DNA from 3 places in the Pseudomonas sp. NPDC090208 genome. Region 2 is predicted to be linked to each of the others. Evidence: riboswitches for the same ligand, from Rfam matches in the RefSeq annotation. Region 2 holds a riboswitch; each other region holds the start of a gene.
The links. Region 2 has a riboswitch for cobalamin ahead of cobW (cobalamin biosynthesis protein CobW). Riboswitches for the same ligand answer to the same signal wherever they lie in the genome.
Positions count from the first base shown of each region.

Region 1: another riboswitch for cobalamin. It lies ahead of cobO (cob(I)yrinic acid a,c-diamide adenosyltransferase); the one in region 2 lies ahead of cobW (cobalamin biosynthesis protein CobW).
Region 3: another riboswitch for cobalamin. It lies ahead of ACIPL0_RS30175 (ABC transporter substrate-binding protein); the one in region 2 lies ahead of cobW (cobalamin biosynthesis protein CobW).

Region 1 covers NZ_JBIVCU010000010.1:54,321-64,259, forward strand. Annotated here, with positions in the region: gene hda (DnaA regulatory inactivator Hda) at 1-518, shown strand, start outside; gene ACIPL0_RS17495 (NAD-dependent deacylase) at 518-1,300, shown strand; gene ACIPL0_RS17500 (C40 family peptidase) at 1,367-2,059, shown strand; gene ACIPL0_RS17505 (C40 family peptidase) at 2,148-2,684, shown strand; gene ACIPL0_RS17510 (PQQ-dependent sugar dehydrogenase) at 2,929-4,275, opposite strand; cobalamin riboswitch at 4,402-4,618, shown strand; gene cobO (cob(I)yrinic acid a,c-diamide adenosyltransferase) at 4,725-5,336, shown strand; gene ACIPL0_RS17520 (cobyrinate a,c-diamide synthase) at 5,333-6,628, shown strand; gene bluB (5,6-dimethylbenzimidazole synthase) at 6,786-7,436, shown strand; gene cbiB (adenosylcobinamide-phosphate synthase CbiB) at 7,433-8,341, shown strand; gene cobD (threonine-phosphate decarboxylase CobD) at 8,334-9,338, shown strand; gene ACIPL0_RS17540 (cobyric acid synthase) at 9,335-9,939, shown strand, end outside.
Region 2 covers NZ_JBIVCU010000016.1:114,794-124,732, forward strand. Annotated here, with positions in the region: gene ACIPL0_RS23895 (hypothetical protein) at 1-217, shown strand, start outside; gene ACIPL0_RS23900 (VWA domain-containing protein) at 254-925, opposite strand; gene ACIPL0_RS23905 (ATP-binding protein) at 928-1,938, opposite strand; gene cobN (cobaltochelatase subunit CobN) at 2,158-5,937, opposite strand; gene cobW (cobalamin biosynthesis protein CobW) at 5,941-7,008, opposite strand; cobalamin riboswitch at 7,131-7,361, opposite strand; cobalamin riboswitch at 8,185-8,404, shown strand; gene ACIPL0_RS23920 (CbtB-domain containing protein) at 8,503-8,694, shown strand; gene ACIPL0_RS23925 (CbtA family protein) at 8,706-9,425, shown strand; gene ACIPL0_RS23930 (cobalamin biosynthesis protein) at 9,422-9,829, shown strand.
Region 3 covers NZ_JBIVCU010000031.1:5,145-15,083, reverse strand. Annotated here, with positions in the region: gene ACIPL0_RS30185 (ABC transporter ATP-binding protein) at 1-767, opposite strand, end outside; gene ACIPL0_RS30180 (FecCD family ABC transporter permease) at 764-1,735, opposite strand; gene ACIPL0_RS30175 (ABC transporter substrate-binding protein) at 1,792-2,793, opposite strand; cobalamin riboswitch at 2,933-3,129, opposite strand; gene ACIPL0_RS30170 (SDR family NAD(P)-dependent oxidoreductase) at 3,720-4,463, shown strand; gene ACIPL0_RS30165 (ATP-binding protein) at 4,512-5,963, shown strand; gene ACIPL0_RS30160 (GGDEF domain-containing protein) at 6,078-7,202, shown strand; gene ACIPL0_RS30155 (NADP-dependent glyceraldehyde-3-phosphate dehydrogenase) at 7,712-9,337, shown strand; gene ACIPL0_RS30150 (LemA family protein) at 9,424-9,939, shown strand, end outside.

The sequences.
Region 1 (9,939 bases), on a different contig from region 2:
AGGCGGCCTGTCTGCGTTTCAAGCAACTGGGCGAGCCGGCGGTGTACCTGCCGATGGCCGAGCTGCTCGATCAGGGCGTCGAACTGTTCGACCACCTGGAGCAATACGAGCTGGTCTGCCTCGACGACCTGCAAGTGGTGGCCGGCAAGCCCGAGTGGGAAGAAGCGCTGTTCCACCTGTTCAACCGTCTGCGTGACAGTGGCCGGCGTCTGCTGATTGCGGCCGCCTGCTCGCCGCGCGAACTGCCGGTGAAGCTGGCCGACCTGAAATCACGCCTGACCATGGCCCTGGTGTTCCAGATGCGCCTGCTCACCGACGAAGAAAAACTGCGCGCCCTGCAATTGCGCGCGTCCCGTCGCGGCCTGCATCTGACTGACGAAGTCGGCCATTTCATCCTGACTCGCGGCAAGCGCAGCATGAGCGCGCTGTTCGATCTGCTCGAACAGCTCGACCAGGCCTCGCTGCAGGCCCAGCGCAAGCTGACCATTCCCTTCCTTAAAGAGACGCTCGGTTGGTGATCCCGGCGGCGGTCGATCCGGCAGTGGTACTGCAGACGGCCGCAGCGCTGCGACGTGCCGAACGCATTCTGATCATCACCGGTGCCGGGCTGTCGGCGGATTCCGGCCTGCCGACCTATCGCGGCGTCGGCGGTCTGTACAACGGTCGCACCGATGACGACCTGCCGATTGAAATGGCGCTGTCCGGGCCGATGCTGCGTCGCGACCCGGCGCTGTGCTGGAAATACATTGCCCAATTAGGTAGCGCTTGCCTGGGCGGACAGCCCAATGCGGCGCATTATGCGATCGCGCAATTGCAGCGACACAAACCGCAGTGCTGGGTGCTGACGCAGAACGTCGACGGTTATCATCGCGCGGCGGGCAGCCCGCCGGAGCGACTGATCGAAATCCACGGGCAGATCGCGCCGCTCTACTGCCAGTCCTGCGGCGCCGAAGACCCGCTATTGAGCGAACACCTGCAGCGGCCGTTGCCGCCGTTGTGCGCGCAATGCCATGGCGTGCTGCGGCCACCGGTGGTGCTGTTCGAGGAAATGTTGCCGGAGCTGGCACTGAATGTGCTGTATGAGGAGATGGCGAAAGGCTTCGATGCTGTTTTAAGTATCGGCACGACCGCCAGTTTCCCGTATATTCACGAGCCGATGCTGCGCACGCGAGTCACGGGAGGCTTTACCGCCGAGATCAATCCTTCACCGACTGATCACTCCGCGCACATGGACGCGTCGTTAAGATGCCGAGCCTTAGATGTCATGGAGTTACTGGTAAGTCACATTTGTGTCGATTGAATTTGCAAATGATGACGATAGAAGGCATAGTCTCGGCTTCTTTACACATTAGCCACGGTCGTGCCCATGCTGAATCGCTTCGCACCCCTCGTGCCTCTCGCACTCGTTACGCTGCTGTTCGGCTGCGCGGCCCAGATGCCAGCGTCGCAACAACAGTCGCAGAATCAGATGAAGGATTCTGTCACCGCTCAAAGCGCCGCCAAGCGTGCCGATTACGCCTCTTCCGTTCTGGATGACGAAATCGCCACCGAAGATGAGCTGGCCCAGTTCGCTGACAACAAGCCTTACCAGTTGCCGGTACTGGCTGACAGCATTCTCGAGCGTGGCAAGTCGCTGATTGGCACCCGATACCGTTTCGGTGGTACCTCGACCACTTCCGGTTTCGACTGCAGCGGTTTCATCGGTTACCTGTTCCGTGAAGAGGCCGGCATGAGCCTGCCGCGTTCTTCCCGCGAAATGATCAACATCGATGCCCCTCTGGTCAAACGCAACGACCTCAAGCCAGGTGACCTGCTGTTCTTCAGCACCGCAGGCCGTGGTCGCGTCAGCCATGCCGGCATCTATCTGGGCGATGACCAGTTCATCCATTCCAGCAGCCGCCGCAGCGGTGGTGTGCGTGTCGACAGTCTCGACGACGCCTACTGGGCCCGTACGTTCATCGAAGCCAAGCGCGCGCTGGCCATGGCACCCGGCAAAGGGCCAGAAACCACGACCGCGATGTCCTCGACTACACTTAAACACCCGCGTCCACATCGTTGATATTAAAGCGTGCAACCGGGGAAACCCCGATTGCACGTTGCTTCGGCTCCCGGCAGAGTAAGCCGCATCCTCAAAGGTTGTTGTGTTTATGTCGATTACGGTACGCCTGGCTGTTGCTTCTCTGGCTGTATTGCTGGCCGCCTGTTCCAGTAATCCACCGCCATCCCCACCCAAGGTCGTTTCCCGGCCTGTGGTATCTGCTCCCTCCCAGTTTTCTTCTCCGCTCGCCGATGACGTACTGCTGCGTGCCATCGGGCTGGTCGGCACGCCCTATCGCTGGGGCGGCAACACGCCGGATTCCGGTTTCGATTGCAGTGGTCTGATCGGCTACGTGTATCAGGGCGCCGCAGGCATTACCTTGCCGCGCTCGACCCGCGAGATGATCAACCTGCGCGGTCCGGACATCGATCGCAGCGAGTTGCAGACCGGTGATCTGGTGTTCTTCGCCACCAACGGCGGCTCCAACGTCAGCCATGCCGGTATCTATGTCGGCGAAGGCCGCTTCGTCCATGCCCCGGCCACTGGCGGCACGGTCAAGCTGGACAGCCTCGACAAGCCCTATTGGCAGAAAGCCTGGCTGAACGCCAAGCGAGTGATCCAGCCGTCGAATCTGGCGCGGCAATAAGGCTATTTCGGGGGACTGGCTTGTGTCGCGGTCGATGTAGGAGCTGGCTTGTGACACGGTCGATGTAGGAGCTGGCTTGTCCTGCGACCGGCGACGAAGTCGTCGTAAATCCGGCAAGCGCGGTGTGTCAGGAATGCATAGTCGTCAGGATTTACTGCCGGTTCCCGGCAGGTCGCAGGGCAAGCCAGCTCCTACAGGGCGCGCGGCGCCCATTGCACAGGCGCCGCATGTGCGAGGCGCCGCGTCATTGGGCTGTATTGCTCGCCTGCACCGTCCGCGCCGCTGTTACCCGCCAGATCACATTGCCGACATCGTCGGCCACCAGCACGCCGCCTTTGTTGTCGTTGACCACCCCCACCGGGCGGCCCTGGGCTTTTTCGTCGGCGTTGAGGAAGCCGGTCAGCAGATCCACCGGGGTGCCGCTCGGCTTGCCGTCCTTGAACGGTACGAACAGCACCTTGTAGCCGCTGTGGGGTTTGCGGTTCCACGAGCCGTGCTGGCCGACGAACAAACCTTCGTTGAACGGCGCCGGCAGCGACTTGCCATCGGCGAACGCCAATCCCAGTGACGCAGTGTGCGGGCCGACCGCGAAGTCCGGGGCGATGGCTTTCTGCACCAGCTCAGGATTCTGTGGCGACACCCGCACATCGACATGCTGGCCGTAATAACTGAACGGCCAGCCATAAAAGGCGCCGTCTTGCACCGAGGTCACGTAATCGGGCACCAGGTCGCTGCCGATTTCGTCACGCTCGTTGACCGCCGTCCACAGCTTGCCGGTGTGCGGGTCCCAATCCATGCCGTTGGGGTTGCGCAGGCCGGAGGCGAATATCCGGTGATTGCCGGTGGCAGCGTCCACTTCCCAGATCGCCGCCCGGCCTTTTTCCGCGTCCAGACCGTTTTCACCGACGTTGCTGTTGGAGCCGACGGTGACATACAGCTTGCTGCCATCAGGACTGGCGATGACGTTCTTGGTCCAGTGGTGATTCAGTGTGCCGCCGGGCAGGTCAGTCACCTTCAGCGGCTCGCCCTTGATCGAGGTGGCGCCGGGTTCGTAGTTGAAACGCAGCAGGCGGTCGGTGTCGGCGACATAGAAATTGTTGCCCACCAGGGCCATGCCGAATGGCGAATTCAGATGGTCGATGAACACCGTACGGGTTTCGGCGACGCCGTCATGGTCCTTGTCGCGCAGCAGGGTGATGCGGTTGGCGCTCGGCACGCCGGCCCCGGCGCGGCCCATGACTTTCTTCATGACCCAGCCACGAATGCCCTTGCCGTCATCGGGTTTGGGCGGGGCGTTGGTTTCCGCCACCAGCACGTCGCCGTTGGGCAGCACGTAGAGCCAGCGCGGGTGATCAAGGTTCTTGGCGAAGGCGGCAACCTGGGTGCCCGGCGCTGCCGTCGGTTTCGCGCCTGTCGGCCAGCCGACTGCCGGGGCGATGTTCACCGTTGGAAACAGCGTCTTGTTCGGTTCCGGCAGCTGCGGCGACGGCCCCATGCCGTCCGCGACCTGCAGCCGGGAAGATTCGCCGCAGGCGGCAAGGCCGGCGGCGAGCAACAACACAACGACAACCTGGGGTCTGAGCGTGAGCATGGTCGATCTCCATTTCGTCGCCACCAGTCGACGGCGTCTTTATGAATAGAGGTGCAGGCGCTGTCGGGGGTTCAATGGCTGAACCGAATCACGGGTTCGATTGACGCTCCGGGGTCAACCCTCTAACCTTCGCCGATTGTTTCAGGTGCCCCGCCAGTCGGGGTGAAACAGGGAAGCCGGTGCGTGACTCGCTGCACCATCCCGGCACTGCCTCCGCAACGGTAAATGAGTCAAGGCCACGCACGGTGCCACTGTGTTTTCGGACATGGGAAGGCGCGTGGCTCGCGCGAAAGTCGCACGTCGCTCATGAGTCCGGAGACCGGCCTGATCCATCCGAACAGCATCACGGAGGGCGATGCTCTGCGCGGGCCCGGCCTTGTCCGGCGCCTGCTGTCAGTCTTTGCCCGCGTCTGCCGTGTGCCACACCTGCCCTCAAGCGGAGAGCTGAGATGAGCGAATCCACCGAACGTGACGAACGCCACCTGGCGCGCATGCTGCGCAAAAAGGCCGTGATCGACGAGCGCATTGCCAGCGCACCCAATGAATGCGGCCTGTTGCTGGTATTGACCGGCAACGGCAAAGGCAAGAGCAGCTCCGCCTTCGGCATGCTCGCCCGGGCGATGGGCCACGGCATGCAGTGCGGCGTGGTGCAGTTCATCAAGGGCCGCAACGCGACCGGCGAAGAACTGTTTTTCCGCCGTTTCCCCGAGCAGGTGCGCTACCACGTCATGGGCGAAGGTTTCACCTGGGAAACCCAGGACCGTCAGCGCGACATCGCTGCTGCCGAAGCCGCCTGGGGGGTGACCCGGCAATTGCTGCAGGACCCGGGCGTCAGTCTGGTGATCCTCGATGAACTGAACATCGCCCTCAAGCATGGCTATCTCGATCTGGATCAGGTGCTCAGCGACCTGCAGGCCCGTCCGCCGATGCAACATGTGGTGATCACCGGGCGTGGCGCGAAACAGGAACTCATTGACCTGTCCGACACCGTGTCGGAAATCGCCATGGTCAAGCACGCGTTTCAGGCCGGTATCAAGGCACAGAAAGGCATCGAACTGTGAGCGAGCCCAGACAGTGTCCCGCGGTGTTGATCGCCGCGCCGGCGTCCGGTCAGGGCAAGACCACCGTGACCGCCGCGCTGGCGCGCCTGCACCGCAATCTGGGGCGCAAGGTCCGCGTCTTCAAGTGCGGGCCGGATTTTCTCGATCCGATGATTCTCGAACGGGCCAGCGGCCATCCGGTGTACCAGTTGGACATGTGGATGGTCGGCGCGGAAGAAAGCCGTCGGCTGCTGTGGGAAGCGGCCGCTGAAGCTGACCTGATCCTCATCGAAGGGGTGATGGGCCTGTTCGACGGCACACCGTCCAGCGCCGATCTGGCCCGGCATTTCGGTGTGCCGGTGCTGGCGGTGATCGACGGCACGGCCATGGCCCAGACCTTCGGCGCCCTGGCGTTAGGACTGGCGCGCTATCAGGCAGACCTGCCGTTTGCCGGTGTACTGGCCAACCGCGTCGGCACCGTGCGCCACGCGCAGTTGCTGGAAGGCAGCCTGACCGAAGGATTGCGCTGGTATGGCGCGCTGTCGCGGGACACCGGTATCGAACTGCCGAGCCGCCACCTGGGCCTGGTGCAAGCCAGCGAGCTGAACGATCTGGATGTGCGTCTGGACGCCGCTGCGGAGGCGCTGGCCAGCACCTGCGACGCGACCTTGCCGCCAGCGGTGACTTTCGCGGCGCCCGATTTTGTGACCCCCGAGCCTTTGCTGGCCGGGGTGCGCATTGCCGTGGCCCATGATGAAGCCTTCGCCTTCACCTACGGCGCCAGCCTCGACCTGTTGCGCAACATGGGCGCCGAGCTGAGCTTTTTCTCGCCGATCCGCGACCGCGAACTGCCACCGGCCGACAGCCTGTACCTGCCCGGAGGTTATCCCGAGTTGCATCACCGGACCCTGGCGCAGAACACCTCGATGCTCGACGCCATCCGTGCTCACCACGCCGCAGGCAAGCCGTTGCTGGCCGAGTGTGGCGGCATGTTGTACCTGCTCGATGCGCTGACCGATGTCGATGGGCAGCGCGCCGAACTGGTCGGCCTGCTCGACGGCGAAGCGGTGATGCAGAAGCGTCTGGCGGCACTGGCGTTGCAGGCGGTGGAGTTGCCGGAAGGCACGCTGCGCGGGCATACCTATCACCATTCCCTGACCAGCACCGAATGGACGCCGATTGCCCGGGGTGTCAGTCCCAACGGCGGGCGCGGCGCCGAGGCGGTGTATCGGCAGGGGCGGATGACGGCCTCGTACGTGCATTTCTATTTCCCGTCGAACCCCCGGGCGATGGCGGCGCTGTTGAAGCCATGACGTTCGCAGCGAAACCTTGTGGGAGCGAATTCATTCGCGATGAGGCATGCCAGGCAATGCGGCTGTATCGAATGCAGCTGTATCGACCGTGCGGACCTCTCGCGAATGAATTCGCTCCCACAGCCGAACCTGCTCATCTGGCAAATGGAGGCTTGTCATGACTGACCACGCCTTCAACGACGCCGAACGCGCGGCGGTGTACCGGGCGATTGCCGAGCGGCGGGACATGCGTCACTTCAGCGGCGGCACGGTGGCACCCGAATTGCTCGCACGTTTGCTGGCGGCGGCCCATCACGCGCCGAGTGTCGGCCTGATGCAGCCATGGCGTTTCATCCGCATCAGCGACCGCGCCTTGCGTGGGCAGATCCAGGCACTGGTCGAGGCCGAACGGGTGCGCACTGCCGAGGCGTTGGGCGAACGCTCCGATGACTTCATGAAACTCAAGGTCGAAGGTATCAACGACTGTGCCGAGGTGCTGGTTGCCGCGCTGATGGACGATCGGGAAAAACACATCTTTGGCCGACGCACCTTGCCGGAGATGGACATGGCGTCGCTGTCCTGCGCGATCCAGAATCTCTGGCTGGCGGCCCGGGCCGAAGGGCTGGGCATGGGCTGGGTGTCGCTGTTCGAACCTCAGGCGCTGGCCGACCTGCTGAAGATGCCAGCCGGTTCAAAGCCCCTGGCGGTACTCTGCCTGGGGCCGGTCAAGGAATTCTATCCGGCGCCGATGCTGGTACTGGAAGGCTGGGCGCAGGAGCGCCCGCTACAGGAACTGCTGTACGAGAACACATGGGGAGTGAATTCATGAGTGTGGCGTTATTGAGTGTCGCCGGGGTTGCGCTGGATGCGCTGCTTGGCGAGCCAAAACGAAACCACCCGCTGGTGGCGTTCGGCAGGTTCGCCGAGCGCATCGAGCAACGTTTCAATGCCGGCGGCCGAGGCTGGCGCAGCCATGGCGTGACCGCCTGGTTTATTGCGGTGATTCCGCTGACCCTGCTGGCCACCGCATTGAGCTGGCTGCCTTGGATCGGCTGGCTGGTGGAGGTGCTGGCGCTGTACTGCGCGCTGGGGCTGCGCAGCCTCGGCGAACATGTCGAGCCGGTGGCGCGCGCGTTGCGTGGCGATGATCTTGAAGAAGCCCGCCGCCGCGTGGGTTATCTGGTCAGCCGCCAGACCTCGGAGCTGGACGCCACTCAGGTCGCCCGTGCCGCCACCGAGTCGGTGCTGGAAAACGGCAGCGACGCGGTGTTCGCGGCGATCTTCTGGTTTGCCGTGCTCGGTGCGCCCGGCGTGGTGCTGTATCGCCTGAGCAATACGCTGGACGCCATGTGGGGCTATCGCAACGAGCGTTTCGAGCGTTTCGGCTGGGCGGCAGCGAAAATCGACGACCTGCTGAACTACATTCCGGCCCGCCTGGTGGCATTGACCTACGCACTGCTCGGCAAGACCCGACTGGCGCTGCGTTGCTGGCGCACTCAGGCGCCGAAATGGGACAGCCCCAACGCCGGGCCGGTGATGGCTGCCGGTGCTGGTGCGCTGGGCGTTGAATTGGGTGGCTCGGCGATCTATCACGGCGAGCTGCACGAACGTGCGCAACTGGGTGAGGGTGTACCGGCCGACGCCGGTTCCATCGATCGTGGCTGGCAACTGGTGCAGCGCGGCGTCTGGCTGTGGCTGCTGATCCTCTGTCTGGGGACTGAATTCTATGCTTGAACACGGCGGGCGGCTGCGGGGTGCGGTAGCGAAATACGGTATCGCGGCGGGCGACTGGCTCGACCTGTCCAGTGGCATCTCACCGTGGTCCTGGCCGATTCCGCCGATCCCGGAGGCGGCCTGGGCGCGCTTGCCGGAAACCGACGACGGCCTGGAAAGTGCCGCCCGCGCCTATTACGGTGCGCCCGATCTGCTGCCGGTGGCCGGCTCGCAAGCCGCGATTCAGGCACTGCCGCGCTTGCGTCAGGCCGGTAAGGTCGGCGTGTTGTCGCCGTGCTATGCCGAACACGCCGAGGCCTGGCGCAGCAACGGTTTTCTGGTACGTGAGGTGCTTGAGCACGAGGTCGAGCGTTTTATCGATGTGCTCGACGTGCTGGTGGTGGTCAACCCGAACAACCCGACCGGCCTGAGCCTGACACCCGAGCGTCTGCTGGAATGGCACTGGCGGCTGGCCCAGCGCGGCGGCTGGCTGGTGGTCGACGAAGCGTTCATGGACAACACCCCGGAGTTGAGCCTGGCGGCAGAAACCCAGCGCCCCGGACTGATTGTCCTGCGTTCGTTCGGCAAGTTCTTTGGCCTGGCCGGCGTGCGCCTGGGCTTTGTGCTGGCCGAATCGCGTTTTCTCAAGGTGCTGGCAAAACAGATTGGCCCGTGGTCGGTCAGCGGACCGACGCGGATTCTCGGTCAGGCGTGCCTGAGCGATATCGAAGGTCACCGCCGGCAAATCGAGCGCACCGGGCAGGCCAGTCAGCGACTGGTCGAGTTGTTGACTCGTCACGGCTTTGCCCCGCAGGGCGGCTGTGCACTGTTTCAGTGGCTGGTTACACCACGGGCCAGCGAGCTTTACGAATTTTGCGCCCGGCGCGGCATTTTGCTGCGCATCTTTGTCACGACCGGACCGCACAACAGCAGCCTGCGCTTCGGCCTGCCCCGCGACGAGGCCGACTGGCAACGGCTGGAACAGGCACTGAGCGATTTTTCCCAGGAGAGCGCATGAGCGTTTCCAGGACCGGCAAAACCCTGATGGTGCAGGGCACTACTTCGGATGCCGGCAAAAGTACCCTCGTCACCGCACTGTGCCGCTGGCTGACCCGCCAGGGCGTGCGCACGGTGCCATTCAAACCGCAGAACATGGCGCTCAACAGCGCGGTCACCGCCGACGGCGGCGAGATTGGCCGGGCCCAGGCGGTGCAGGCGCAGGCCTGCGGTCTGGCACCGCACACCGACATGAACCCGGTGCTGCTCAAACCCAACAGCGACACGGGCGCGCAGGTGATCATTCACGGTCGCGCGGTGACCACCATGAATGCCGTGGCCTATCACGACTACAAGGCCATCGCCATGCAGGCGGTGCTGGCTTCGCACAAGCGGTTGAGCGAAGGCTGGCCGGTGGTGATGGTCGAAGGCGCAGGCTCGCCAGCGGAAATCAACCTGCGTGCCGGCGATATCGCCAACATGGGCTTCGCCGAAGCGGTGGACTGCCCGGTGCTGCTGGTGGCCGACATCAATCGCGGCGGCGTCTTTGCCCATCTGGTCGGCACCCTGGAGTTGCTGTCACCCAGCGAACAGGCGCGGGTCAAAGGCTTCATCATCAACCG
Region 2 (9,939 bases):
CTTCGAACCCTTCCAGTGCGTGGCCTGGGCGCCCCAGGACGGCAACGGCGAACTGAGCCTGACCGTGATCGACCGCACCAGTACCCGTATCGGTCGCAAACAGATTCCATGCAGCGCTTATTCCGACCCGCAACAACTGGCGCATGTTCTGGAACAGACCCGCGCGGAAATCAGCGGTGAAGGTTATCGCCTGGAACCCTGGACCATGCCAGCCTGAAGTTGCGCAACGGGCGGCAAGTGACTCGGACGTTTATCAGTCCGACTGCGCCGCCTGTAACGTTTCTATATGCCGATAGTCGGCACCCAGTTGTTCGGCTATTTGCGCTGCCCTGCCCAGCCGGATGGGTGCCTGTTCAATATCGATCAACAGGCTCGGGCACTCGAAAGTTCTGAGGGCCGGAATGGTTTTGATCCTGCCATCGGTCACGATCAGTACTTGCCGGACTTCGGCGGGATAGCGCTTCTTGCGTTTCTCCAGCCAGCTAGCGGCCTGTTCGATGGCGTCGAACAGCGGCGTACCGCCCCCTGCCCCCAGACCGTCCAGCCATTGCTGCAACGATGCGCCAGCTTTCAAGCCTTGATGCTGCCAGCGCGCCGCGCCACCACTGGCGCTGAGCAATGCCAGTCGCGCCCGCTGCCGGTAGGCGTCATCGAACAACTGCGCCAGCAACCCTTTGGCCTGACTCAATGCCCGATGGCGGCGGGTCGAGGCCGAGGCATCGACGATCACCAGCCACAGCGTCTGTGGCCGACTGCTGCGCGGCAAGCGCAACAGATCAGCCGCTCGCTGCGGACGGCCGCGCAGCAAGGTCGGCACCCAGGCAATCGCGCCATCAGCGCCACTGCGCAAAGCACCGGATTTACCGCCGTTGAGTGCGCCAGGTCGGGGGCTGGCATCCGCCCCCTGCTGCCGACGGGGGCGGATGCCTAGGGCTTTTTTGGCCAGCTCGGCACTTCGCGGCGCACGCCGGTGGCAACCTGCTGCGCCGGCATTTCACCCCAGTTGCCCTCGCCCTGCGCCGGACTGTCCGAGCCCACAGGCGCGCTGCTGCTTTGCTCCGGCGCCGGTGGCGATTGTGGTGGCTGAGCGTCACGGCGGCGATGGCGCAGAGCAAACTCGGCCACCGCATCGATGTCCTCTTCGGCAATCGTGCCGGCACCGCGCCAGGCGGCATGGGCACGCGCTGCCCGCAGCCAGACCAGATCCGCTCGCAGACCGTCGACACCCGCGGCGAAACAGCGCTCGGTGATGATCGCCAGGCTGCGGTCATCCAGCTCGATGCCGTTCAGGTGACTGCGTGCCGTTTCACAGCGCGCCTTGAGCGCTTGTTGCTGTTCGGCCCACTGCTGACAGAACGCCTGCGGATCGCTGTCGAAATTCAGCCGACGGCGAATGATCTGCCCGCGTTGCTGTGGCAGTGTCTGCCCGCTCAGGGCCACGTTGAGGCCAAACCGGTCGAGCAACTGCGGACGCAGTTCGCCTTCTTCGGGGTTCATGGTGCCGATCAGCACGAAACGCGCCGGATGGCGGTGGGAAATGCCGTCGCGCTCGACCAGATTGACGCCACTGGCGGCGACGTCCAGCAGCAGGTCTACCAGATGATCCGGTAGCAGATTCACCTCATCGACATACAACACACCGCCGTCGGCCTTGGCCAATACGCCGGGAGAAAACTGCGCCCGGCCCTCACCCAGCGCCGCATCGAGGTCGAGGGTGCCAACCAGACGCTCCTCGGTTGCCCCCAACGGCAGCGTGACGAACTGCCCGCTGGCGAGCAGATCCGCCAACCCGCGCGCCAGCGTCGACTTGGCCATGCCGCGCGGCCCTTCGATCAGCACGCCGCCGATTTTCGGGTCGATGGCGGTCAGGCACAGCGCCAGTTTCAGCTCATCGGCGCCGACCACGGCGGCCAGGGGGAAATGTGGAGTGTCGATCATGGTTTGGCCTTGTTCATGTCAGGCAAGAAAGTGCATTCGTCGATATCGACCCGGCAATGCTGCTGAAAGACGAGCACATCGCCCTTGTGGGAGGGAGCCCTGCTCGCGAAAGCGCCGGTTCAGACACTGCAATGTTGACTGGAAAGACGTCTTCGCGAGCAGGGCTCCCTCCCACAGGATGTCCATCAGATCCATCAACGTCGTACGCCATATCGGAACTCAAGACTCTTCACTGTCCAGCAGCAGATTCTCCAGCGCCTCGCGGTACTCGCCCGGTTCCTGCCACAAGCCGCGCTGCTGGGCTTCCAGCAGACGTTCAGTCATGTCACGCAAAGCGTCCGGGTTGTGTTGCTGGATGAACGCGCGGGTGTCCGGGTCGAGCAGATAGGCATCGGCCAGCAACGCGTACTGGTGATCGTCGATCAGTTCAGTGGTGGCATCGAAGCCGAAGAGGAAATCCACGGTTGCCGCCATCTCGAACGCGCCCTTGTAGCCGTGGCGCTTGACCCCTTCGATCCACTTCGGATTGGCCGCCCGCGAGCGCACCACCCGGTTCAGTTCTTCTTTCAGGGTACGAATCTTCGGCAGATCCGGCTGGCTGTGGTCGCCGTGGTAGCTGGCAACCTTGCCGTCACCGAGGCTTTCCACCGCCGCCAGCATGCCGCCCTGGAACTGGTAATAGTCGTTGGAGTCGAGCAAGTCGTGCTCGCGGTTGTCCTGATTCTGCAACACCGCTTGCACCTGGCTCAGACGCCGGGCAAAACCGTCCCGCGCTGGCGTGCCTTCGTCCGCCGTACCGTAGGCATAGCCGCCCCAGTTCAGGTAGACCTCGGCCAGATCCTCGCGGCTCTGCCACAGACGACCATCGATGGCGTTCTGTACACCCGCGCCATAGGCCCCCGGCTTGGCACCAAAGATGCGCCAGCCCGCTTGCTTCGCTGCCTGTTCGGCACTCAGGCCGTCACGCTGCAACTGCTCCCTTTCCTGGCGTACTCGCGCCGCCAGCGGGTTCATGTCGTCCGGTTCGTCCAGTGCCGCCACGGCCTGCACAGCGGCATCAAACAGACGGATCAGGTTGGCAAAGGCGTCGCGGAAGAAACCGGAGACCCGCAGGGTCACGTCTACCCGTGGCCGATCGAGCAGGCTCAGCGGCAGGATCTCGAAATCGTCGACCCGCTGGCTGCCCGTGGCCCAGACCGGGCGCACGCCCATCAGGGCCATGGCCTGGGCGATATCGTCACCGCCGGTGCGCATGGTCGCCGTGCCCCAGACCGACAGGCCAAGCTGACGTAAATAGTCACCATTGTCCTGTAAGTGCCTTTCCAGCAAGAGATTTGCCGATTGGAAACCGATTCTCCAGGCGGTCATGGTCGGCAGGTTGCGCACATCCACCGAGTAGAAATTGCGCCCGGTCGGCAGCACATCCAGACGCCCGCGACTGGGCGCGCCACTGGGCCCGGCCGGTACGAAACGCCCACTCAGGGCATCCAGCAGACCGCGCATTTCTGCGGCGCCACAGGCGTCCAGTCTCGGCGCCACAACCTCTTTAATAGCTTTAATTATTTCTTTTAAATCGTTGTTTTCAAACGAAATATAAACATCGACATTGGTAACGATCTGCTCCAGCAACGACGTCGCCAGCAGTTCAAGCCGCTCGCGGGTGTCGCCCGTGGTGCGCCACGGCTCGGCACTGACCTCACGTAATACTTGAGGTTTTGCGCCAGTCCATGGATCGCCCAGCACACAGTCCAGCGGATCGAAACCCAGCGCCAGCGCATGGCTCAATGCCCGCAACAGACTGCCCTGGGCGCCGCGACCGTCACCCCGTGGCACGCGCAGCATCGCCAGCAGCGTGTCGATGCGCAGACGCCCGCTTGGCGACTCGCCGAACACATGCAGGCCGTCGCGAATCTGCGACTCCTTCAAATCGCACAGATAGGTGTCCAGCCGCGGCAGCCAGATTGCTGCGTCGGCTTCGCTGTCCAGGCCTTCGTCGAGTGCCAGTTCACGATCGATATGGGTTTCTCGCACCAGCGCGAGAATGTCTTTCTGCAACTCGCGGGCACGGCGCGGATCGAGCAGCTGTGCCTCGTAATACTCGTCGGCCAGTTGCTCCAGATGGCGCAGCGGGCCGTAGGTTTCGGCGCGGGTCAGCGGCGGCATCAAATGATCGATGATCACCGCTTGAGTCCGCCGCTTGGCCTGCGCGCCCTCGCCCGGATCGTTGACGATGAACGGGTAGATGTTCGGCATCGGTCCGAGAATCGCGTCCGGCCAGCACTGCTCCGACAGACCGACGCCCTTGCCCGGCAGCCATTCCAGGTTGCCGTGCTTGCCGACATGGATCAGCGCGTGGGCGCCGTAGCTTTTGCGCAGCCAGAAGTAGAACGCCAGATAGCCATGGGGCGGCACCAGATCCGGGTCGTGGTAGACCGCGCTGTGATCGACGTTGTAGCCCCGCGCCGGCTGAATGCCGACGAAGGTCAGGCCGAAACGCAGGCCGGCCACCATCATCCGCCCATTGCGGCACATCGGGTCGCTTTGCGGCGGGCCCCAGCGCTCGACCACCGCCGCCTGATTGGCTTGCGGCAAGGCGCGAAAGGCCGCCAGGTATTCGTCCATCGCCATGCTTTGCTGGCATGGTCGCTGATCGAGGCTGTCCGGGTCATTGGTCACGCCGCCGAGCAACGCATGAATCAACGCCGTGCCATCCTGCGGCAGCTCGCCGACCGGATAGCCCTCGGCCTGCAGGGCCTTGAGGATGTTCAGCGCTGCTGCCGGGGTGTCGAGGCCGACACCATTGCCGATACGTCCGTCGCGGGTCGGATAGTTCGCCAGAATCAGCGCCACCCGCTTGTCGGCATTGGCGGTGCGCGCCAGCAACACCCAGCGTCGCGCCAGTTCGGCGACGAAATCCATGCGCTCGGGCTGGGCCCGATAGCAGACCACGTCGGACTGGCTGCGCTCGCTGCGCCAGGCCAGATCCTTGAAGCTGATCGGTCGGCTGATGATGCGCCCGTCGAGTTCCGGCAAGGCGATGTGCATCGCCAGATCCCGCGGGCCGAGGCCCTGCTCGCTGTCCATCCAGCCCGGTTCGTTGTCCTGGGCGCAGATGGCCTGGATCACCGGGATATTTCGACGGAACGGTCGTAAATGCGGCGCCTCCGGACTGGACTGCGCAAAACCGGTGGTGTTGAGGATGATTTCCGTGTCGGTCTGGTCCAGCCAGGCCTGTACCGTGTCGAGGCAGGCCGGCTCTTTCAGGCTTGCCACGGCAATCGGCAACGGGTTCAGGCCCTGAGCCTGCAGGCGCTGACAGAACACGTCGATGAACGCGGTGTTGGCCGCCTGCAAATGCGAGCGATAGAACAACACCGCTGCCACCGGCTGATCGGCTTGCCAGTCAGCCTGCCAGTCGGCCAGTTCGGCACTGGCCTTTTGCGGGTGATAGATCGCCGTGCGCGGCAACGCCTGCGGCTCGCTCCAGGGGTAATCGCGCCCGAGCCAGCGGTTGGCGAGACAATTGAACAATTGCAGGGCGTTGTGTTTGCCGCCCTGTCGCAAGTAATGCCAGAGCCGCTCGCGGTCCTCGACCGGCTCTGTACTGAGGTCACTGAGTTCCGGGTCGGGACGGTCGTCGCCCGGCACCAGAATCAGTTTCACGCCGCCGCCTTTTCTGGAAGCCGCCGTCAGTTCCACCAGCCGCTCGACGCCGTAGCGCCAGTAGCCGATGCCGCCGTGCAGGGAAATCAGGATGACCTTGGCGTGGCGCAGCACCTCGTCGACATACAGGTCGACCGAAGCGTGGTTCTGCACCTGCATCGGGTTGGCCAGACGCAGGCTGGGGTAATCGTCCGGCAACTGCTGCGCGGTTTCCGCCAGCAGCGCCAGATGGGAATCGCCGCTGCACAGGATCACCAGCTCGGCGGGGGTCTGTCCAAGATCGGCAATGCTGTCGTCCGGGACAAAGCCGCCGGGCTGGGTGCGCAGCAGGTGCATGGCTTAGCCTTGCAGCGCGGCGCGCAGTTGGGCTTCGAGCACGGCGGCGTCGAGTTCCTGACCGATCAGCACCAGATGGGTGTCGCGAGGCTCGTCGGCTTTCCACGGACGATCGAAGTGCTTGTCGAAGCGCGTACCGACGCCTTGCAACAGCAGGCGCATCGGCTTGCCCGGAATCGCCGCGAAGCCCTTGACCCGCAGGATACCGTGCTGCACCACCGCCTGAGTCAGGGCATCCAGCAGCAGTGATTCGTCGGCCTGCGGCAGCGTGATGGAGATCGAGTCGAAGGCGTCATGATCGTGGTCGTCGTGATCATCGTCGTCATGGTGCTCGTCGTGGTGAGTCTTGCGCCCGTCGATGTGCAGCTCCGACTCGGCACCCAGCCCCAGCAGGACGTTGATCGGCAACTGGCCTTTGCTGGCCTCGATGACTTTTACCGCCGGCGGCAGCTCTTCAGCGACTTCCGCACGCACGGCGGCCAGCGCTTCAGGCTCGATCATGTCGGTCTTGTTGAGAATCACCAGATCGGCGCTGGCCAGTTGGTCGGCGAACAGCTCATGCAGCGGCGATTCGTGATCCAGGTTCGGATCGAGCTTGCGCTGGGCATCGACCTGATCCGGGAAGGCGGCAAACGTGCCCGCCGCCACGGCCGGGCTGTCGACCACGGTGATCACCGCGTCGACGGTGCAGGCGTTGCGGATTTCCGGCCACTGGAAGGCTTGTACCAGCGGTTTCGGCAAGGCCAGACCGGACGTTTCGATGAGGATGTGGTCCAGATCGCCACGGCGGGCAACCAGTTCGCGCATGACCGGGAAGAACTCTTCCTGCACGGTGCAGCACAGGCAGCCGTTGGCCAGCTCGTAGACGCGGCCGATGGCTTCTTCCTCGGTGCAACCGATGGTGCATTGCTTGAGGATTTCACCGTCGATGCCCAGCTCGCCGAATTCATTGACGATCACCGCGATGCGGCGGCCTTCGGCGTTGTCCAGCATGTGCCGCAACAAGGTGGTCTTACCCGAGCCGAGAAAGCCGGTGACGATGGTGACGGGGAGTTTGGCCAGTGTTTTCATCGTTTGCCCTTGGGCTTGCGGCGGGCAAACGGGACGAGAGCCGCACGACCGTCAGCAAAGAAACGGCTCGCAGCTCGATTCGCCACCGGATCACCCCGCCCGGTTGTAGTGAGAATGCTTGGACGTGACGTCCGCTTCGAGGCAGGTCTCCTGGCTTACGGTGGTCAGTGCGCGTCGAGCGACTGACATCCATCGCGCCTTCCCGCTCGCGCAGTGGCTGTGCAATGAACATGACCGATTACAGTTGCGGGGGCAGCTGCGGCGTGCTCCGGACGGTGTCCGGACCGCATTCCCTTCTTAGCGCCCGTCACGGCCTGTTGGCGGATGGGCGAACCTCAAGTGCGCAAGGCTACGCAGTGACCTTGTGAAGGTCAATGTGAAAACCGTGAAGGACCGCCTGAAGCATTCGCCAACAAGCCGGCCCCACAGGGTTTACGTTTCGCTTTTCTGTAGCAGTCCGGCTTGCTGGCGATGGCGATCCCAAAGACGCCTTCGCGGGCGAGCCATGCTGCTACAGGGCTTGGTGGCGTGCTGAACTTGCCGGACACCCTGAGAAACGGTGGGAGCGAATTTATTCGCGATGGGGTGTTCATGACGATGGTTTTGTATCGCCTGGAAGGTCATCGCGAATGAATTCGCTCCCACAGTGGGTTTTCGCTGGTCCGGGGATGTGGCGGTATCTGACAACCCGCCTTCGCGGGCGAGCCCGCTCCCACAGGGAGTCTGTGTTTCGCCGGCTTTTGATCTGGCCTTTGATTTTGGGGCCCCGTCCCAGAAGGCCGAACGCAGGCGATGCGCAGTGGGCCGAGCGGCATGGATGCCGCGAGAGCCGCGTGGGCCATGGATGGCCCATTCGCGGCGGGCCCACGGAGCATTGCCGGAGTGAGGGTATGCCAAGCATTAGCGAGGCACCGTATGGCGGGGAAGAAAGCCCTTGGTTACTTGGGGCTTTTCCAAGTAACTCGCCGTAGGCGAAACAAGGCTGCGTTAGCAGACTCAGCGGAGTGTCAGACACGCCAAGGACACAGGATTTACGACGACTTCGTCGCCGCTCGCAGGACAAGCCAGCTCCTACATGGGTCTGCGTAACGTGCCGGAGGCGAAACAGGGCTGCGTCAGCAGATCAGCAATACGTCAGACACACCCCCGATTGACGGCCACCCCGCTCCGTGGTCTCCTACACAACTTGTTACGGGTGCCCTTCACAGGGTGAAACGGGAAACCGGTGCATGCAGACCCCTGAGGTCCGCATAAGTCCGGTGCTGCCCCCGCAACGGTAAGCGAGTGAAGAGTCAGATCCACTGTGTCGGCAGCGATATGGGAAGGCGATTCTTGACGGTGCGTGCACAACGCCCCCTCGCAAGCCCGGAGACCGGCCCAGTGACCTTTACATAACAAACCCGCGGTGGGCGGGCGCTGTTGCGTTGACTGCCGACTTTCGTCAGCGGTTTTCCTTGCGCCTTCCCGTTCGCCGATCATTTCGAGGGAAGCGCCATGTCGATCAGCACTACCAGCCCATCCACCGCCAGCACCACCACCAACACCCTGGCCCAGCGCCTGACCTCCGCCGTCAGCGCCATGATCCTCGGTGCCTGCCTGGTCTACTTCGCCGGCTTCTCGCACATCGACGCCGTACACAACGCCGCGCACGACACCCGTCACAGCTCCGCCTTCCCTTGCCACTGAGACCTGCCGTCATGTTCAAGCGAATCGCTCAAACGGCCGGTTTCACCGGACTGCTCGCCGCCCTGCTGCTGACCCTGTTTCAGAGCTTCTCGGTCGCGCCGCTGATCCTGCAGGCGGAAACCTACGAAAAATCCGCACCGGTCGAAGTCCACGAACATGCCGAAGGCGCCATGGCCGGCCATGTCCATGACGAAGAAGCCTGGGAGCCGGAAGACGGTTGGCAGCGCATTCTGTCCACCACCGGCGGCAATCTGGTGGTCGCTGTCGGCTTCTCGCTGATGCTGGCGGCGCTGTACACCCTGCGCGCCCCGCGCAGCATCGGCCAGGGCGCACTGTGGGGCCTGGCGGGCTTCGCCGTGTTCGTCGCCGCGCCGACCATGGGCCTGCCGCCGGAACTGCCGGGCACCGCGGCTGCCGATCTGACCCAACGGCAGATCTGGTGGATCGGCACCGCCGCCTCCACCGCTGTCGGTCTGGCGCTGATCGTGTTCGCCCATAACTGGCTGCTCAAGGCACTGGGCGTGGCGATTCTGGTGGTGCCGCACCTGATCGGCGCACCGCAACCGGCCGTGTATTCGGCACTGGCGCCGGAAGAGCTGGAGCACCAGTTCAAGATCGCCTCCTGGCTGACCAACGCGGCGTTCTGGGTCGCCATGGGCGTGATCAGCGCCTGGCTGTTCCGTCGTCACGACGCCAAACTGACCCAGTCCGAGCTCAATCACGCCGTATGAGTGAAGGTCGCAACCCCATGGTGATCGGCCTGGGCTGCCAGCGTGGCTGCCCGGCGTCGGTGCTGATGGGGTTGATCGATGTCTGTCTGCTGGAACAGCGCGTGCGTCTTTCCGATATCAGCGCCCTCGCCTCCATCGACAGCAAGTCGTCCGAGGCCGGGTTGCTGGAACTGGCCGAACATCTGCGCCTGCCGCTGGTTTTTTTCAGCGCTGCCGAACTGGCACCGTTCGAGACGCAATTGAGCCATCGCTCGCAGGTCGCATTCGACAACACCGGCTGCTACGGTGTTGCCGAAAGCGCGGCGCTGGCGATGGTTTCGCGCTTGTCGGGCGCGCCTGCCAGGCTGATGATCCCGCGCCGCAACAGCTCGCGAGCGACCTTTGCCTTGGCGACAACCCTGTGACGACGCGCTTTGCGTGGGAGCGAATTCATTCGCGAGAGGCCTGCAAGACCACCACCGATGTGTCGTCTGAGCTTTCGCATCGCGAATGAATTCGCTCCCGCCGTTCGCAT
Region 3 (9,939 bases), on a different contig from region 2:
AACCACCGCGATCCATCCAGCGGATCCGTCAACCAGTGGCCCGACACCCCGAACGTCTCACGCAACCGCTCCGGCGTCAGCACCTCGGCGGGCGGGCCCAGCGCCACCAGACGCCCGCTGTCCATCACCGCCAGACGATCACACCCCAACGCCTGATTGAGATCATGCAAGGCAATCACCGTCGTCACCGGCAAGCCGTGAACCAACCGCAGAATCGACAATTGCTGCTGAATATCCAGATGATTGGTCGGCTCATCCAGCAACAGCATCTGCGGCCGCTGCGCCAGGGCGCGGGCGATGTGGCCGCGCTGGCGCTCGCCACCGGACAGCGTGTGCCAGGCCCGATGGGTCAAATGCTCCAGGCCGACATCGGCGATGGCCTGAGCGACGATGCGGCGGTCTTCCTCGCTCCACGGCGTCAGCGCCGACAGCCACGGCGTGCGCCCCAGCTCCACGGCCTGCAACAGGCTGATCGCATCGCCGGTTTCCGCGTGTTGCTCCACCAGCGCCAGTTGCCGGGCGATGTCGCGACGCTTCAGGCTCGACAGCGCTTGATCGCCCAGACGAACCTCGCCCGCCGTAGGCTTCAGCAGCCCGGCCAGCAACCGCAGCAGGGTCGATTTACCGGAGCCGTTGGGGCCGACGATGCCGAGGTTTTCGCCGGTATGAATACTCAGGTTCACCTCGCTGAGCAACGGCGAACCCTTGATCGCATAACTCAAACGCTGGCCTTGCAAGGCACAGGTCTGCCCGTTGAACGCGTTCATCGGCTGCGGCTCCCACGGATCAGGATCAAGGCAAACACCGGCGCTCCGACCAGCGCGGTGATCACGCCGATCGGCAACACCTGACCCTTGATCAACGTGCGCGACAGCACATCGGCAGCGATCAGAAACAGCGCGCCGCTCAAGGCGCTGAGGGGCAGCAGGCGGCTGTGGCGGACCCCGGCGATCATGCGCACCGCGTGGGGAATCACCAGCCCGACGAAACCGATGGAGCCGACGATCGACACCAGTACCGCCGTGACCAGCGCTGCGCTGGCGATCAGGATCACCTGCACCCGGCGCACCGGCACCCCCAGCGAGGCCGCCGAATCGGCGCCGAAGGTGAAGGCATCCAGCGCCCGGCGATACCAGACACAGACCAGCAGCCCGGCCAGCACCACTGGCACGCTCAGCCATACCGACGACCAGCGCACGCCGCTGAGGTTGCCCAGCAGCCAGAACATGATGCCGCGTGCCTGTTCGGCGCTGGCGGATTTGGTGATGAGAAATGCTGTCAGCGCATTGAACAACTGCGATCCGGCGATTCCGGCGAGGATGATCTGTCCGGCGCTGTTCTGTCCTTGAGAGGAACGGGCGAGCAGGGCGACCAGAGCAAACGCCGCCATCGCCCCGATAAAGGCACCGGCCGACAGTGACAGAGCTCCTGCGCCGAAGCCGATGATCGCCACCAGCACCGCGCCGGTCGACGCGCCTGCAGAAATCCCCAACAGGTAAGGGTCGGCCAGCGGGTTGCGCAACAGCGACTGCAACACCACGCCGGCCACCGCCAACCCGGCACCGCAGGCTGCCGCGACAATGGCGCGGGTCAGCCGATAGTTCCAGACAATGCCCTCGTCGATGGGATCGAGCGGATAACCCGCCGCCCACAATTTGTTCGCCAGCACCTGGAAAATCGTTGGCAGGCCGATGGTGGTTTCACCGATGGCGACCCCGGCAATGATCGCCAGCATCAACACGATGCCGACCCACAGACCATGACCGAGCAGGCGTTGCAAGCGCTCGCGACTCATTGCCCGGCGGTGGCCTGGGCCAGTTGTTCGATGCCGTCGAACAGACGTACGCCGGACTCCATGGCATTGGCGTCCATGATCACGATGCGATTGTTTTTCACCGCGTCCATGTTGCGGGTGACCGGGTCGGACTTGAGAAACGCCAGCTTCTTCTCATGGTCATCCGCCGGGAAGCGGCGGCGGTCCATTCGCGCGATGACAATGATGTCCGGGTTGGCCCTGGCGATGGTTTCCCAACCCACGGTCGGCCATTCCTCATCGGAGTCGACGACGTTGCGCATGCCCAGGGTATCGAGCATGAAGTTGGGAATGCCTTTGCGTCCGGCCACGTACGGATCGACCTTGAGGTCGGCGCTGGAGAACCAGAACACCACCGACGGGTGCTTGTCGTCATGGGCTTTTGCCTGCTCGACAGCCTTGGTCAGACGTGCCCGGTAGCCGTCGATCAGTTGTTGGCCGCGGTCCTGCACGTCGAAGATTTCCGCCAGTTGGGCGATGCCCTTGTACAGCGTGTCGATGCGGAAAGCCTGCAGCCGCGTGCCGTCGGCGCCGACGAGATTGTCCTTGCCTTCGCAGTCGGACGGCAGGATGTAGGTCGGGATTTTCAGGTCTTGGAACTGCTCGCGGGTGGCGACCGCACCTTGGGGGCCGACCATCCATTCGAACTGCACCGGCACCAGATCGGGACGTTTGCCGATCACCGATTCGAAACTCGGCGCGTTGTCGGCCAGGCGTTCGACCTTGTCGTTGGCCGCCTTGAACGGTGGCAGTACCGGGTTGAACCACAGCGAGGTACCGACCATGTGCTCGCCCAGGCCGAGGGCATAGAGGATTTCGCTGGCGGCCTGGCCGATGGTCACGGTTTTCTCGGGCGCCTTGGCGAAGGTCAGCGGCATGCCGCAGTTGTCGAGGTGCAAGGGATAGTGCGTCGAGTCGGCGAATGCCGCGCCGGACAGGGGCAGGGCGAGAAGCAGGGAAGCAAGGCGGCGCAGCGACATGAAAGGTGATCTCCAGTAAACCCGTTGGCCGGTGAGGCAGGCACTGGAAAGCACATCCCGACTTGCTGCAAAAAACGCAGGGCAAGGGCAGATCGCGCACGCGGCGCAGACGGATGTCCTTCCCGGACACCCCGCCGGTGGATGATTGACGCTTGCCGGCAGGTCTCCTGACTGACGCTTCATCGCCATGCTCCGGCCTTCCCGGGATCAACCCAGTGGCAATCGTGGAGCAGGCTCGGCGCCTACAGTTGCGGGGACAGTTCCGTTTGAGCCGATGCCGCTGGCCCGTGGATTCCCTATTAATTCCGTGTGGAAACCGGCGGCGGGGATACTAAACGATTCGATCTGTGGAGGCGAATTCGACGACGGTGAACCCGCAGCGCCGGTGTTGGCGATCTCAAGCATGTCACCGCCGGCAAGCCGGACTGCTACAGGGGCTGGTGTCATGCAGAAATCATCTGAACGACACATAACCCGTGGGAGGGAGCCCCGCTCGCGAAAGCGTCATCCCGGTCAATGCTGTGTTGACTGACCCACCGCCTTCGCGAGCAGGGCTCCCTCCCACAAAATGCTGTGTTTGCCGCCTGACGGGTGAGCAATCCAAAACCTGTAGCAGCATGGCTTGCCAGCGGTGGGGGCCTGGCATGTCACCGCCGGCAAGCCGGACTGCTACGCCAATATCACCAACGCCTTTGTGGGAGCGGGCTTGCCCGCGAAAGCGTCCGGTCAGGCAACGCCGCCTCGCCAGGCTGGCCCACGTAGTCATAACGACCCCGCAGAGTCTTTATGACCGCAGATCATCGTGAGTCAAATTAACCGCAATCTCGCCCAACCCCTTGTTTTTCTGAGTTTTAAGACATGGCACGAATCCTGAAACCACCCCCGGGGAATGCCTTTTCTGTCTCAGCCCTCAGGAAGAACGCGATATGAACAGTGAATTCAACGATCGTCTGGCCGTGGTCACCGGGGCCAGCTCCGGCATCGGTCTGGTTCTCACCGAGCGCCTGCTCGACAGCGGCGCCTATGTGGTGGCGATGGCGCGCCGTGCCGGTGGGCTTGAAGCACTGAAAGGCCGTTACGACGAACGCCTGCATTACCTGCCGGGAGACGTGACCGACGCCGAGGATCTGCAGCGTCTGGCCGACTACACGAAAACCCTCGGACCGCTGGATTATCTGGTGCCCAACGCGGGCGTGGCGTTATTGGCCGACGGTCTGGATTCCACCGGCTTTCAGCGCAACTGGACGGTCAACGGCGAGGGTGCGCTGAACACCCTGGCCGCGTTGCGCAGCCAGTTGGTCGCTCCGGCGTCAGTGGTGTTCATCGGCACCTTCCTCTCGGCACTGGCTTTTCCGGGGCTGGCCGGTTACATCGCGTCGAAAGCTGCCCTCAGCGCCCACGCCCGCACGCTGGCAGTGGAACTGGCCGGCGCCGGTGTGCGGGTCAACGTGGTGTCGCCGGGCCCGACCGCAACGCCGATCTGGGGATCGCTCGGCCTGCCCGGCGAGCAACTGGATGCTGTGGCCCAGGCGGTCAACGCGCGTCTGCTCGATGGCCGCTTTCTGGAACCGGCGGCGGTGGTCGATGTGATCCTGTTCATGCTCTCCAGCGCCGCGCGCAGCATCCATGGTCAGGACATCGTCGTCGACGGTGGTTACACCCTGCGCTGATTGGCGCAGACCCTTTTCAATGTCTTTCCATGGAAACGGAGGCCGCCGTTGAGCGATGCCCGCAATTGTCGGTTCGATGAAGTCCTGGAGTTCGGCCCGTTCCGGCTGTACCCGGGCACGCGTCGGCTGGAAAAGAACGGCCAGCCGTTTGCCTTGGGCAATCGCGCCTTGGATTTGTTGATCTCGCTGGCCGAGCACGCCGGCGAGGTGGTCGACAAACGAACCCTGATTGCGCGGACCTGGCGCGACGGCGCGGTGGATGACAGCAACCTGCGAGTCAACATCGCCAGCCTGCGCAAGGCCTTGGGCAATGCGGTCGACGGCGGGCATTACGTCAGCAACATTCCGGGCCGCGGCTATTGCTTCGTGGCCCGGGTCAGCCGGCGTCGCGTGGCGCCGACAGCTGGAGAGGGCGCCGCGACAGCAGCGGGGCCGGTGCAGTGCGGGTTGCCGCCGATGCCGGTGCGACTGTCAGGGCGTGAACAGGTTGTCGCCAGCCTTGGCGCGAGTCTGAACCAGCGCCGCCTGCTGTCGATTGTCGGGCCGGGCGGCAGTGGCAAATCCTGTGTGGCGGTCGCTGTTGGGCATGAGGCGTTCTGGACGTTCGAGCGCCGCGTGCATTATCTCGATCTGACGGTGGTGGCAGGCGAGGGCGCGCGGTTACCCCGGACCCTGTGCCGATTGCTCGACCTGGCCGAACCCAAAGGCGATCCCTGCGTTGCCCTCGCAGGCTATTTTGCCGGCCACCGCAGCCTGTTGATTCTCGACAACTGCGAGCATCTGGCCGACGCCGTTGCCGCGTTGAGTGAGCAACTGATCGGCGCCTGCCCCGAGCTGCACCTGCTGCTGACCAGCCGTGAAGCGCTGCGCAGTGAGGGTGAGTGGGTCTACCCGTTGCCGCCATTGGCCTGCTCTCCGGGCCACGTCGACACGGAACAGGCGCTGGCGTATCCGGCGCTGCGCCTGTTTGTCGAACAGGCGCAAAGCACGGGCAGCGATCTGGTGCTGGATGATGCGTCTGTGGCCTTGATCGGCGACATCTGCCGACGCCTGGAAGGGCTGCCGCTGGCCATCAATATCGCTGCTCGTCGGGTCGGCACCCTCGGCTTGCAGCGCCTGGCCGAATTATTGGGCGATGTCGCGAGTCTCGACTGGCAGGGGCGCCGTACTGCGCCGGCCAGGCAACGGAGCCTGCGGGCGTCGCTGGACTGGAGTCACGGCTTGATTGCAGAGGACGCACGGCGGGTGTTCGTTCAACTGGCAGCGTTCGATGGCGGCTTCAGCCTCGACGATGCGCTGCGAGCGGTGGGGCAGGACACTCCGGAACAGCCGCTGCAGGTCGAGGTTCTGGAACGGTTGGTGGCCGCCTCGCTGCTCGTGGTCGCGCCGACGGCGCAGGGCCAGGTCAGCTATCGAATGAGCGAAAGCAGCCGGGTATATGCGCTCAGCCTGGCCCGTGATGCCGCTGCCGGCGCCCGTCGTTTTGACCTGGCACGTTGATCGGGCAGGGCGCAATGCCAAATAAACGCGGTTTATAGTTGCCTGTGTTGTATACCGTCATAGCACGATGCCACAATCGCGCGTTGTCACGGTGACACAAAGCAGGCGGATCGAATGGACGTCCTTGAGATTCAACACGAGCGTGATGTCCTGATACGGGCCCAGGTGCGCAGCGATCGCATGCACCTGTTGTTTCGCCAGAGCTTTTTTTCCGTGTTCGGCAGCCTGTTGGGCGCATTGATGCTCAGCTGGCTGTGCTTTGACCGGGTCGACCACGGGGTGATGTATCGCTGGCTGATCGTGCTGGGGGCTTCCACCTGCCTGCGGCTGGCGATGTTGCTGGTGTATTTCCGCAGCCCCGTCGATGCCCGCACCCCGGAGCGCTGGGAGCCGATTTACTGGGCGACGCTGGTGTTGTCGGCGTCGATCTGGGGTGGCGGCGCGGTGGCGCTGATGAGCGGCGGCGATCTTCTGACCCAAACCCTGGTGCTGCTGTTTGCCGTGGGCATGTCGGTCAGCGCGGTGTCGTGTTATTCGGCTTATCGCTCCATGGTGCTGGTGTCGATTGGCCTGGTGTTACTGCCGTGCTCGTTCTGGTTGCTGCTGCAGCCGATGTCGACCCAGATCGGCATGGCTGTGGCGTCGCTAGTGTTTGCCTCGTTCGTCGCCAGCGCCACCAACACCTTGTCGGCGGCCATGGAAAAGGCGTTCAGCCTGACCCGCGAGATGGAGTACGCCCACGGCATCGCCAGCCACGCGGCGCAGACTGACGAGCTGACTGGGCTGAAAAACCGGCGGGCGTTCTTCCTTCAAGCCGAACAGTCCTGGGAAGACTGCAAGCGCAACGATCTGCCGCTGTGTGCATTGATGCTGGACATCGATCACTTCAAGCTCATCAACGATTCCTATGGGCATCAGGCCGGCGACGAGGTGTTGCGCCAGGTGGGCGCGGTGATCTGCGAGTCGGCGCGGGAAATCGATGTCTGTGGCCGGTTGGGCGGTGAGGAATTTGCCGTCTTGCTCGCTGGCACCTCGCTGGAAGACGCCGAGCTGACCGCCGAGCAACTGCGCGAAGCCATCGCCCGGCTGCCTTGCGAACACATGGAAGGCATCACCGCCAGCCTCGGCATCGCCTCGATGAACGCTGCCGACCAGAGCGTCCACGCCTTGCTCGGCAGCGCCGACAAAGCGCTGTTCAAGGCCAAGGCCCAGGGCCGTAACCGCACGGCGGTGGCCTGAACTGCGCGTCAAATGGCAAAGCACCACATTCCTGTAGGGGCGCGCTTGCCCGCGATAGCGATCAACCTGACGCCTACAGGTGGCTGATACACCGCATTCGCGGGCAAGCCCGCTCCCACAGGGTTTGCGTTTGTCGTCCAACCCGGCGAACGCCGCGAATCCTGTAGCAGTCCGGCTTACCGGCGCTGACGTCTTCAAGACCGCTGCCGCTGGCAAGCCATGCTGCTACGGTGCGGCGAACTCATGACCTGTAGGAGCTGGCTTGTCCTGCGAGCGGCGGGGAACCCGTCGTAAATCCTGTGCGCGCAGTGTGTCTGACACAACCTGCTGCCACTTCGCGCCAGATCGCGAGCAGAGCTTTCTCGCACGCCGTCGATAAAATCAAAAACTGATCGTGATTGGCCTGGCGTCTCTGTCATTTTCGCCTCAACCCTTTTCATTCCCGCGCCGCTGTGGCGTAGTGTGCTGAACTGTTTCACCCTGTTACCGACTGGAAGAGGTAAAGAGCGATGACCCTGCAAAACCGCCTGGACAACCTGTACCCGCGCGCCGAAGACATTCCCGAGCAGTTCCGCGCGGGACCGGCCATCGAGCAGCGGGATTATCTGGTCAACGGCGAATTGCGGCAGTGGCAGGGGCCGTTGGCGCCGGTGCTGAGCCCGGTGTCGCTGAAGACCGACACAGGCCTTGAGTCGGTGGTGCTGGGCAGCACGCCGTTGATGGACGCCGACACCTCGATGACTGCGCTGGACGCCGCGGTCAAGGCCTACGATCGCGGGCAGGGCGCCTGGCCGACCATGCGCGTGGTCGACCGCATTCGTCATGTCGAAACCTTCCTCGCCCGCATGCGCGAACAGCGCGAGGCCGTGGTCACGCTGCTGATGTGGGAGATCGGCAAGAACCTCAAGGACTCGCAGAAAGAGTTCGACCGCACCTGCGATTACATCGTCGACACCATCAACGCGCTGAAGGAGCTCGACCGCCGCTCGAGCCGTTTCGAGCTGGAGCAGGACACCCTCGGCCAGATCCGCCGGGTGCCGCTGGGCGTGACCCTGTGCATGGGGCCTTACAACTACCCTCTGAACGAGACCTTCACCACGCTGATTCCGGCGCTGATCATGGGCAACACCGTGGTGTTCAAGCCGGCCAAGTTCGGCGTGCTGCTGATCCGTCCACTGCTGGAAGCCTTCCGCGACAGCTTCCCGGCCGGCGTCATCAACGTCATTTACGGCAGTGGCCGTGAAACCGTCAGCGCACTGATGGCCAGCGGCAAGATCGACGTGTTTGCGTTCATCGGCACCAACAAGGCCGCCAGCGCCCTGAAAAAACTCCATCCAAAACCGCACCGCCTGCGCGCGGCGCTGGGTCTGGACGCGAAGAACCCCGGCATCGTGCTGCCCGATGTCAATCTGGACAACGCCGTCAGCGAAGCCATCACCGGCTCGCTGTCGTTCAACGGCCAGCGCTGCACCGCGCTGAAAATCCTCTTCGTCCACGAAAACGTGGTTGGCAGCTTCCTGGAAAAGTTCGAGGAAAAACTGGCCCAGCTCAAACCGGGCATGCCGTGGGAGCCGGGTGTGTCGCTGACGCCGCTGCCGGAGCCGGGCAAGACCGATTACCTGCAAGGGCTGGTCGACGATGCCGTGAGCAAGGGCGCCAAGGTGGTCAACGAAGGGGGCGGTTCCACCCATCAGCAGTTCTTCTACCCGGCTGTGCTGTACCCGGTGACCCCGGACATGCGCGTCTACCACGAAGAACAGTTCGGCCCTGTGGTGCCGGTGGTGGCCTACCGCGATCTGGAAACGGTGATCGAATACGTGCTGGATTCCGATTTCGGTCAGCAACTGAGTATCTTCGGCAACGACTCCAAACAGGTCGGGCGTCTGGTCGATGCCTTCGCCAATCAGGTCGGGCGGATCAACATCAACGCACAGTGCCAGCGCGGCCCGGACAGCTTCCCGTTCAACGGCCGCAAGAACTCGGCCGAGGGCACGCTGTCGGTGCATGACGCCCTGCGCGTGTTCTCGATCCGTACTCTGGTGGCGACCAAGTTCCAGGAGAACAACAAGGAACTGATCAGCGACATCATCCACAACCGCGAATCGAGCTTCCTGACCACCGATTACATCTTCTGACCGATGTAATTCCCTGAGCATCAGCAGGCGGGTTCGGCTACCATCTGGCGGCCCGCCCACCTGCAGTTGCATTCAAGGAAGTCTGCATGGTCTCGAAAATCATTGTTCTGGTTCTGCTGGTCGCTTTTGTCTTCTACGTCATCGGCATCTACAACCGTCTGGTGCTGCTGCGTAACCGCTTCAAGAACGCCTTTGCGCAGATCGAGGTGCAGCTCAAGCGCCGTCACGATCTGATCCCCAACCTGGTCGAAACCGCCAAAGCCTACCTGGGCCACGAGCGCGACACCCTCGAAGCGGTGATCAGCGCGCGCAATCAGGCGGTGGCCGGACTCAAGGCGGCCGCCGGACAGGCCGGTGACGAGCACAGCATGGCGCAGCTGGGTAATGCCGAAGGTGCGCTGAGCAGTGCCGTGGGCCGTCTGACCGTGACCATGGAAGCCTATCCGGATCTCAAGGCCTCGCAGAACATGCAGCAACTGAGCGAAGAGCTGACCAGCAGCGAAAACAAGGTCGCCTTTGCCCGTCAGGCCTATAACGACGCGGTGATGGAGTACAACACCTATCGCCAGTCTTTCCCGCCGGTGTTCTTTGCCGCCCGTTTC